Regions from separate parts of the Arthrobacter sp. BI5 genome, predicted to be linked through region 2. Evidence: predicted binding sites of a transcription regulator. Region 2 holds the regulator's gene; the other holds the start of a gene.
The links. The regulator HrcA, encoded in region 2, represses chaperone genes, less so after heat shock. The targets are predictions, from matches to a motif close to TTNGCACTCGNNNNNNNCGAGTGCNAA.

Region 1: groES (co-chaperone GroES) is a predicted target of HrcA. The motif match lies at 1,937-1,963, and genes of this name have one in related genera.

Annotation. Positions count from the first base shown of each region.
Region 1 covers NZ_CM155264.1:2,997,248-3,001,641, forward strand. The annotation lists gene groL (chaperonin GroEL) at 1-1,401, opposite strand, end outside; gene groES (co-chaperone GroES) at 1,482-1,778, opposite strand; gene AC1MED_RS13755 (hypothetical protein) at 2,401-2,814, opposite strand; gene AC1MED_RS13760 (class I SAM-dependent methyltransferase) at 2,871-4,100, shown strand; gene AC1MED_RS13765 (shikimate 5-dehydrogenase) at 4,186-4,394, opposite strand, start outside.
Region 2 covers NZ_CM155264.1:2,128,598-2,132,991, forward strand. The annotation lists gene AC1MED_RS09655 (16S rRNA (uracil(1498)-N(3))-methyltransferase) at 23-790, opposite strand; gene dnaJ (molecular chaperone DnaJ) at 793-1,920, opposite strand; gene hrcA (heat-inducible transcriptional repressor HrcA) at 2,001-3,014, opposite strand; gene AC1MED_RS09670 (DUF3097 domain-containing protein) at 3,256-4,110, shown strand; gene AC1MED_RS09675 (DUF4870 domain-containing protein) at 4,232-4,394, shown strand, end outside.

The sequences.
Region 1 (4,394 bases), 870 kb from region 2:
GGCGACCACAACGTAGCCGTCGAAGCCGGCGTTCTGGGCGATCCAGCGCAGCGGCTGGGTCAGGGCCCGGCGGACGATGCCCACGGCAGCTGCCGCGTCGCCGTCGAGCGCCTGGACGGCCGGGTCCTCATCGAGCGCCTTGAGGGCGTGGATGAGGGCGGAGCCGCCGCCGGCCACGATGCCTTCTTCGAGGGCAGCGCGGGTGGAGGACACGGCGTCCTCGATGCGGTGCTTCTTTTCCTTCAGCTCGACCTCGGTGGCAGCGCCGACCTTGATCACGCCGATGCCGCCGGCCAGCTTGGCCAGGCGTTCCTGCAGCTTTTCCTTGTCCCAGTCGGAGTCGGTGCGGGTCAGCTCGGCGCGCAGCTGGGCGACCCGGGCCGCGACGTCCTCGGCCGAACCGGCGCCGTCGACGATGGTGGTGTTGTCCTTCGTCACGGTGATGCGGCGGGCGGTGCCGAGCACCTCAAGGCCCACGGTGTCCAGGCTAAGGCCCAGTTCCGGGGAAACAACCTGCGCACCCGTGAGGGTAGCGATGTCCTGCAGCATGGCCTTGCGGCGGTCGCCGAAGCCCGGAGCCTTGACGGCCACGACGTTCAGGGTGCCGCGGATGCGGTTGACGATCAGCGTGGAAAGGGCCTCGCCGTCGACGTCTTCGGCGATGATGAAGAGCGGCTTGGAGCTCTGCAGCGCCTTTTCCAGCAGCGGCAGGAATTCCTGGACCGAGGAGATCTTGCCCTGGTTGATCAGGATCAGGGCGTCCTCGAGGACTGCTTCCTGGCGTTCCGCGTCGGTGACGAAGTACGGGGACAAGTAGCCCTTGTCGAACTGCATGCCCTCGGTGAGGACCAGCTCGGTCTGCGTGGTGGAGGACTCCTCGATGGTGATCACACCATCCTTGCCGACCTTGCCGAAGGCCTCGGCCAGGAGCTCGCCGACCTCGTCGCTCTGCGCGGAGATGGCGGCAACGTTGGCCACCTGCGTGCCCTCAACCGGGCGCGCGTTTTCCAGCAGGCGGGCGGCGACGGCCTCGACCGAGACCTCGATGCCGCGCTTGATCTGGCCCGGGGCGGCGCCGGCTGCCACGTTGCGCAGGCCTTCCTTGACCAGGGCCTGGGCGAGCACGGTGGCGGTGGTGGTGCCGTCACCGGCGACGTCGTTGGTCTTGGTGGCAACCTCCTTGGCGAGCTGGGCGCCAAGGTTCTCGTACGGGTCGTCCAGTTCCACTTCGCGGGCGATGGTCACACCGTCGTTGGTGATCGTGGGGGCGCCCCACTTCTTGTCCAGCACGACGTTGCGGCCGCGCGGGCCGAGCGTCACCTTGACCGTGTTGGCGAGCTTATCGATGCCGGCTTCGAGCGACCGGCGGGCAGCGTCGTTAAACGCGAGCTGCTTTGCCATGGTTTTGTCCTTTCAAGACAGAACCCCGCGCAGCCGTTCCGTTCAAAGCGAAGGAGCGGCGGCGCGGGGGTCCAAGAGAGTTACTTTACGACGATCGCCAGGACGTCGCGGGCGGACAGCACGAGGTACTCAACGCCGCCGGTCTTGACTTCGGTTCCGCCGTACTTGGAGTAGATAACAACGTCGCCGACGGCAACGTCTACGGGAACGCGGTTGCCGTTGTCGTCAAAGCGGCCGGGGCCAACTGCAACAACTTCGCCTTCCTGCGGCTTCTCCTGTGCGGAGTCCGGGATAACCAGGCCGGAAGCCGTGGTCTGCTCGGCTTCGAGCGGGCGGACAACAATACGATCCTCAAGAGGCTTAATAGAGACCGACACTCGGACCTCTCCTTTTCGTCAGCAAATTTGTGGACTATGAAGCGGCGATGCCATGGCGTACAGACCGTCGTCGCGGTGCCGGCAGTAGCTAGGCGGAGCATGCTCCATGTGTTAGCACCCGCCTAGGGAGAGTGCTAATGACGACTCTATGTAAGTAGTTAGCACTCGGTCAAGGTGAGTGCCAGAAGTTCGTCCCTGGTGAACGCCTGCACGGGACATGCTCATTCTTTGTGGCGCCCGGTGGACCCACGGTGGTTGTGTCCGGCGGGGGCGCCGGTGGTTGGACATGCTCGTTGCAGCCCGTGAGCGAGGGACATGCTCATTCCCGGGTGCCTGCGTCGGACATAGTGGCATTATGTGCAGCGCCGACGCCGAGGACTGGGCATGTCCGGAGGAGGGTCCGGCGCAGGACGAGGGACATGCTCATTCCAGGGTGCCGGCGTCGGACAAAGTGGCATTATGTGCAGCGCCGGAGTCGAGGACTGAGCATGTCCGGAGGGGGGTCCGGCTCGAGGACTGAGCATGTCCGGAGGGGGGTCCGGCTCGAGGACTGAGCATGTCCGGTGGTGGGCCCGGCGGGAGGACTGAGCATGTCCAGCGGGCGGAGCGTGGCTGCGGGCGCCTACCGCCCCGCGAGATCTTCGTAGTCCCAGTCCTGGCCGTCGTCGTCCTCGTCGACCCGCGCGGAGGCATTCCGTCCGCGGTACAGCACAAAGCCACCGGCCAGGGCGGCCACCGCCCCGAGGACCAGGAAGATGATGCCGCCCACCCGGGCAGCGGCGTAGGTGTCGCGGATGGCGCGGGCCTCGTCGGTCGCGTCCTTCACATCCTTGCCGCCCACGGAGTAGACGGTTGCGTTGAAGGCGTCCAGGAAGAAGATGATGACCAGCAGCGCCACGCACACGACGGCGATCACGCTGCCGGCGATCAGCGCCGGACGGGCGAAACGGGCCAGTCCCCGGCTGTCCCGGACTTCCCCGCCCGCCTGCTCCCGGGTGCCCGCTGTGCCGAAGTCGTCTGATTCCTTGCCGTCCATGCCGTCCAGCCTATCCGCCGCGCCGCGGCTTCCACGCCTGAACTAGGCTTGATGGCATGGCTGAGACTACGCAGGACCAGATCGCCCCTCTCCTCAATCCGGAGGGCTGGGAGCTGCTGGCCTCGCTGGGACCGTACCGTGAAGAGGAGGCCTTCCGGCTCAACGCCTCACTCCGTAAGGCCGGCCATTCCGCCGAACTGGTCTCCGCGGCGCTCACCCAGTCCCGGCTGCGGACCAGGGCGGAAGCCAAATTCGGTGAATTCGCCCGGCAGATGATTTTCACCCGGGCGGGACTGGAGCAGGCCACACGGCTCACGGTGGCGGCACGGCACGCGCAGCGGTTCGCCGAAGCCGGGATCGCCCATGTGGCGGACCTGGGCTGCGGGCTGGGCGCCGACGCGATGGCGCTGGCTTCCCTGGACATCCAGGTCACCGCGGTGGAACTGGACGAAACGACCGCCGCCTGCGCCACGATGAACCTGATCCCGTTCCGCAACGCCAGTGTGGTCCATGCCGATGCCACCGCCGTTCCGCTCGACGGGATCGACGGGGTCTGGCTGGACCCGGCACGCCGCACCACCTCCAGTTCCGGAACCAAGCGCCTCTGGGACCCCGAAGACTTCTCCCCGCCGCTGTCCTTCGTGGAATCGCTGGCCGCGTCGGGCCGCGCCGTCGGCGTCAAAATGGGACCCGGGATGCCGCATGACTCGGTGCCGGCGAACTGCGAGGCGCAGTGGGTGTCGGTGGGCGGCGACGTCACCGAGGTGGCGCTGTGGTTCAACGCGGTCCGCCGGCCCGGAGTCCGGCGCGCTGCCTTGGTTCTGGGGCCGCAGGGTGCGGCGGAACTCACCAGCACGGAGGACTTCGACGCCGGCCCGGTGGCCCCCGTGGGTCCGGTGGAGGGCTATCTCTACGAGCCCGACGGCGCCGTGATCCGCGCGGGGCTCGTCGCCGACGTCGCGCTCCAGCTGGGCGGACATCTGCTGGACGAACACATCGCCTACATCTGCGCGCCGGAGCTGCGCGACACCCCCTTCGCCCGGGCCTACCAGGTCCTCGAGGTGATGCCGTTCAACGTCAAGGCGCTCAAGGCCTGGGTCAAGGACAACGGCGTGGGCGTCCTCGACATCAAAAAGCGCGGCACTTCGGTCACGCCGGAAGAACTGCGCCAGCAACTGCTCCCCGGCGGCGGCAAGAACGCCAAGAACGCGGCCAAAAAGACGGCCACCCTGGTCCTCACCAGAATCGGCGAGGAACGGGTGGCCATCTCCGTGCAGCCCGTCTAGGGCCGGCGGTACAGGGTAGCCGGTCAGAACCGGCCGTCCCAGGGCGCCTCCCAGCGGCAGCCGGTCCCGGCCCCGGTTGGTCCGTTTACTGGGCCCGCATGAACTCTTCAGCGGCCCGGACCTGTTCGGCGCTGGGCCGGATGCCCGTGTACAGGACGAACTGTTCCAGGGCCTGGATGGTGGCGACCTCCGCCCCCGTGATGACCGCCTTGCCGGCGGCCCGGGCGGCTTTGATCAGGGGCGTTTCGGCGGGCAGCGCGACGACGTCGAACACCACCTTGGCGGCCTCCACGG
Region 2 (4,394 bases):
CTCAACAGTCTTCGGCCGGCGGTTACCAGCGTCCCAGAATGTCGCTGGCCAGCACCGTGGCGGCGGGCCCGGCGGTGGACGAGCGCAGCACGTGGTGGCCCAGCAGGGCGGTGACCGCGCCGGCGTCGCAGAGCCGGGTCACCTCGCGCGGGCTGATTCCGCCTTCGGGTCCCACGATCAACAGCACCTCGCGGGGGACGCCGTCGGCCGCCTCCCGGTGCCAGGCTTCCAGCACCTGGCGCAGGGGCCGCACCGCGTCCTCGTGCAGGATCACGGCAAGGTCCGCAGCGGCCACGGCCGCCTGCAGTCCGTTGCCGTCGAGGGCGGGGCGGACTTCCGGAATCCAGGCCCGGCGCGCCTGCTTGGCGGCCGCCGCCACCACCGACTGCCATTTGGCGTGCGCCTTCGCGGCGCGCTCAGGTTTCCAGCGGACAATCGACCGTTCCGCCTGCCAGGGGACGACGGCGTCGATCCCCAGTTCCGTCGCGGTTTCGGCAGCCAGTTCGTCCCGGTCCCCCTTTGCCAGCGCCTGCACCAGCACCAGCCGGACGTCGGGCAGCGGCTCGGTGCTGACCTCACTGCACTCAACGGTCAGCTCCTGGGGCGCGGCGGCAGTCACCGTGCCGGTGATGCGCTTTCCGGCGCCGTCGGCAATGTCGACGGCCTCCCCCACCGCCAGGCGCTTGACCGTCACCGCGTGGCGCGCCTCGGCGCCCTCGAGGACGAACGTCGCGCCGGGGACCTGCTGGTCCAGGGAGCCTGCGGGGGTGAAGAAGACCGGGTTACTCACCGCTACAGGTTACCGAGCCGGTCCCGCAGCTTGGCGAAGACGCCGCCGCTGGCAGCAAGCTTCCCCTCGGTGAACTGCTCGCCGCGGAGTTTGGCGAGCTGCCGGAGCAGGTCCTCCTGGGCGGCGTCGAGCTTGGCCGGGGTGTCCACCTGCAGGTGGACCTTGAGGTCTCCGCGGCCGTAGCCGCGCAGGTGCGTCACACCCAGGCCGCGGAGCGTGATGATCTCGCCGGACTGGGTGCCGGCCTTGACGTCGATTTCCTGCTGCCCGTCGAACGTGTCCAGGGTCAGTTCCGTGCCCAGCGCCGCGGCGGTCATCGGAATGTTCAGGCTGGCGTGCAGGTCGTCGCCTTCGCGCACATAGGTGGCGTCGTTGTTGACCCGGATCTCGACGTAAAGGTCACCGGACGGCCCGCCGGCCGGACCGGCCTCGCCCTGGCCGGAGAGCTGGATGCGGGTGCCGGTGGCGACGCCGGCCGGAACCTTCACGGTGAGCGTGCGGCGGCTGCGGATGCGGCCCTGGCCGGCGCACTCGTTGCACGGGTCCTTGATGACGGTGCCGAAGCCCTCGCAGCTGCCGCACGGGGCCGTGGTCATGACCTGGCCGAGGATCGAGCGCACGGCCCGCTGGACCTGCCCGCTGCCGCCGCAGATGTCGCAGCGTTCGGGGCGGCTGCCGGGGCGGCAGCAGGAGCCCTCGCAGGTGGGGCAGGTGACGGCGGTGTCCACTTCAAGCTTCTTGTTCACGCCGAAGACGGCGTCGCGGAGGTCGATCCGGACGCTGATCAGCGCGTCCTGGCCGCGGCGCACCCGGGACGCGGGGCCGCCCTGGCCGCCGGCGCCGCCGAAGAAGGTCTCAAAGATGTCCTGGAAGGCGAAGCCCTGGCCGGCATAGCCGCCGCCGAAGCCGTTGTCGGTGCCGTTCTCGTTGCCCGTGGTGTCATAGACGCGGCGCTTCTGCGGGTCTGACAGCACCTCGTAGGCGTGGGTGACCGCCTTGAAGCGTTCGGAGGCGTCGTCCCCGGGGTTCACGTCCGGGTGGAGGGTCCGCGCAAGCTTGCGGTAGGCCTTCTTGATCTCTTCCCCCGTCGCTTCACGGGAGACTCCAAGAACGTCATAGTGGCTGCTCAAAGTGTGTATCTCTTCCTTTTTGTACTGCCAGTGGGGCACTGCCTGTAGTGGGCAAGAAGTCCGGTGCAGGATCCGGCCCGTCAGGGCCCGAGGATCCGGGAAAGGTAGCGGGCGACCGCACGGACGGCGGCCATGGTGGTGGGATAGTCCATCCGGGTGGGCCCCAGGACGCCAACCTTGGCCGTGGCGTCCGGCCCGTAGCCGGTGGCCACCACGGAGGCTTCGGAAAGCCCGTCGTAGGGGTTCTCCCGGCCGATGCTGACGGTGACGCCGCGCGGATCTTGCGCCATGTCGCTGAGCAGGCGGAGCATCACCACCTGCTCTTCGAGTGCCTCCAGCACGGGGCCGATGCTCAGCGGGAAATCCACGTTGGAGCGGGCCAGGTTGGCGGTCCCGGCCATGACCATCCGCTCCTCGCGGCTGCTCGCCGCCAGCGACTCCAGTCCCCGGGACAGGGCCTGGGCGGGGCCGCGCCGCACCGGCGGGCAGTTCTCCACCACGGCCTGCAACGACTGTGGCAGCAGCCCCAGCGGGGTACTGGAGAGTTTGGCCAGGAACAGGGTCCGGAGCTCGGAGAGGGCGTCGTCGCCGAGGTCCTGGCCGACGTCGATCACCCGCTGCTCCACCTTGCCGGTGTCCGCAATCAACACCGTGAGCACCTTGCGGGGCGCCAGGAGCACGAATTCGATGTGCCGGACGCGGGCCCGGCTCAAAAGCGGGTACTGCACGACGGCGACCTGGTTGGTCAGCTGCGACAGCAGCCGGACGGTCCGGTCCAGGACGTCGTCGAGATCCTCGGAACCCTCCAGCAGCGCCTGGATGGCGCGCCGCTCCGCCGGGGACAACGGCTTGACGGCCGAAATCTGGTCCACGAACAGGCGGTAGCCCTTGTCCGTGGGAATCCGGCCGGCACTCGTGTGCGGCGCCGTGATCAGGCCCTCGTCTTCCAGCGCAGCCATGTCATTGCGGATCGTGGCGCTGGACACACCCAGGTGGTGCCGCTCCACCAGCGCCTTGGATCCCACGGGCTCGCGGGAATGGACGTAATCCTCCACGATGGCGCGTAACACTTCGAGTTTGCGTGGCTCGCTCACGCTCCACCTCCAATCGACCCGTATCAGTTAGCCGGCGCCGGCCGCGCGGAAAGACCCGCCCGGGAAACCCGCGGTTAGCACTCGACATGCCTAAGTGCTAACCAGTCTAATATGAGTCGCGCCGTTGTTAGCATTGGATTCGCTGCGGGCGTGACCCCCGGGACGGGTGTTTCCGGGCACACCACGAGCCGCGCCGCCGTTCCTCCGCCCAAATTCCCGAGTGCAAAGCAGTGTGTAGCAGATGTCTTACCAGAATTGGGGCCCGCAGGACCTTTCCGCCCCCGCCAAGGCCCAGCTGCCCGAAATCCCGGTGGAACGGGGCATGGTGCTCGAGGATGTGCAGTCCGGCTGGGTCGGTGCCGTGACCCGGGTGGAGAAGTCCGGCGGCATGCACGTTGTGGCCCTCGAGGACCGGCGCGGGAAGTCACGCTCCTTCCGCCTCGGCTTCGGGTTCCTGCTCGAAGGCCGGCCCATCAAGCTCATGCCGCCCGCCCCGCGGGCTGCCGCCGCGGCCAACGCCGCCGGCACCCGGACCGCCTCCGGCTCCGTCCGGGTCGCCGGACAGCGGGCCCAGGTAGCGAAGGCCAGCCGGATCTGGGTGGAAGGCAAGCACGACGCCGAGCTCGTCGAAAAAGTCTGGGGTGACGACCTCCGCGTGGAGGGCATCGTCGTCGAACCCCTGCACGGCATCGACGACCTCGCCGCCGCCGTCACGGAGTTCCGCCCCGGCCCCGGCCGCCGGCTCGGCGTGCTGGTGGACCACCTGGTGCCCGACTCGAAGGAATCCCGGATCGCCGACGCCGTGATGGCTTCCCCGGGCGCGGCCGGCAATGTGCTGATCGTCGGACACCCCTACGTCGATGTCTGGCAGGCGATCCGCCCCGCGGTCCTGGGCATTGAGCGGTGGCCGGTGATTCCGCGCGGCGTGGACTGGAAAACCGGCATCCTGACGGCCTTCGGCTGGCCGCACAGCACCAAGGAAGACATCGGCCTGGGCTGGCAGAAACTCCTCGGCGCGGTCCGCAGCTACGCGGACCTGGAGCCCTCCCTGCTGGGCCGGGTCGAAGAAGTCATCGACTTCCTCACGGTCCCCTAGCCGTTCCCCCTGCCACGTTTCGCGATCCGAGCAAGTATTCTTGAACCGGCGGCCGCTGCACATTGTTGCGGCCGCGGCTCGTACAGGTACCAACGCTCCACCGCAATCCAAAGGACGAAACGTGGCAGAAGACGCACGCGAACACACGGACCACCAGGCCGGCCATGACCAGCCCCAGTACCATGGTGTTCCGGCAAATGCTCTGCCGCTGACGGCGAGCGAGGACCGGCAGTGGGCCACGCTGGCGCATTTTGGCGGCATCCTGGGCTGCGTTCCGTCCCTGC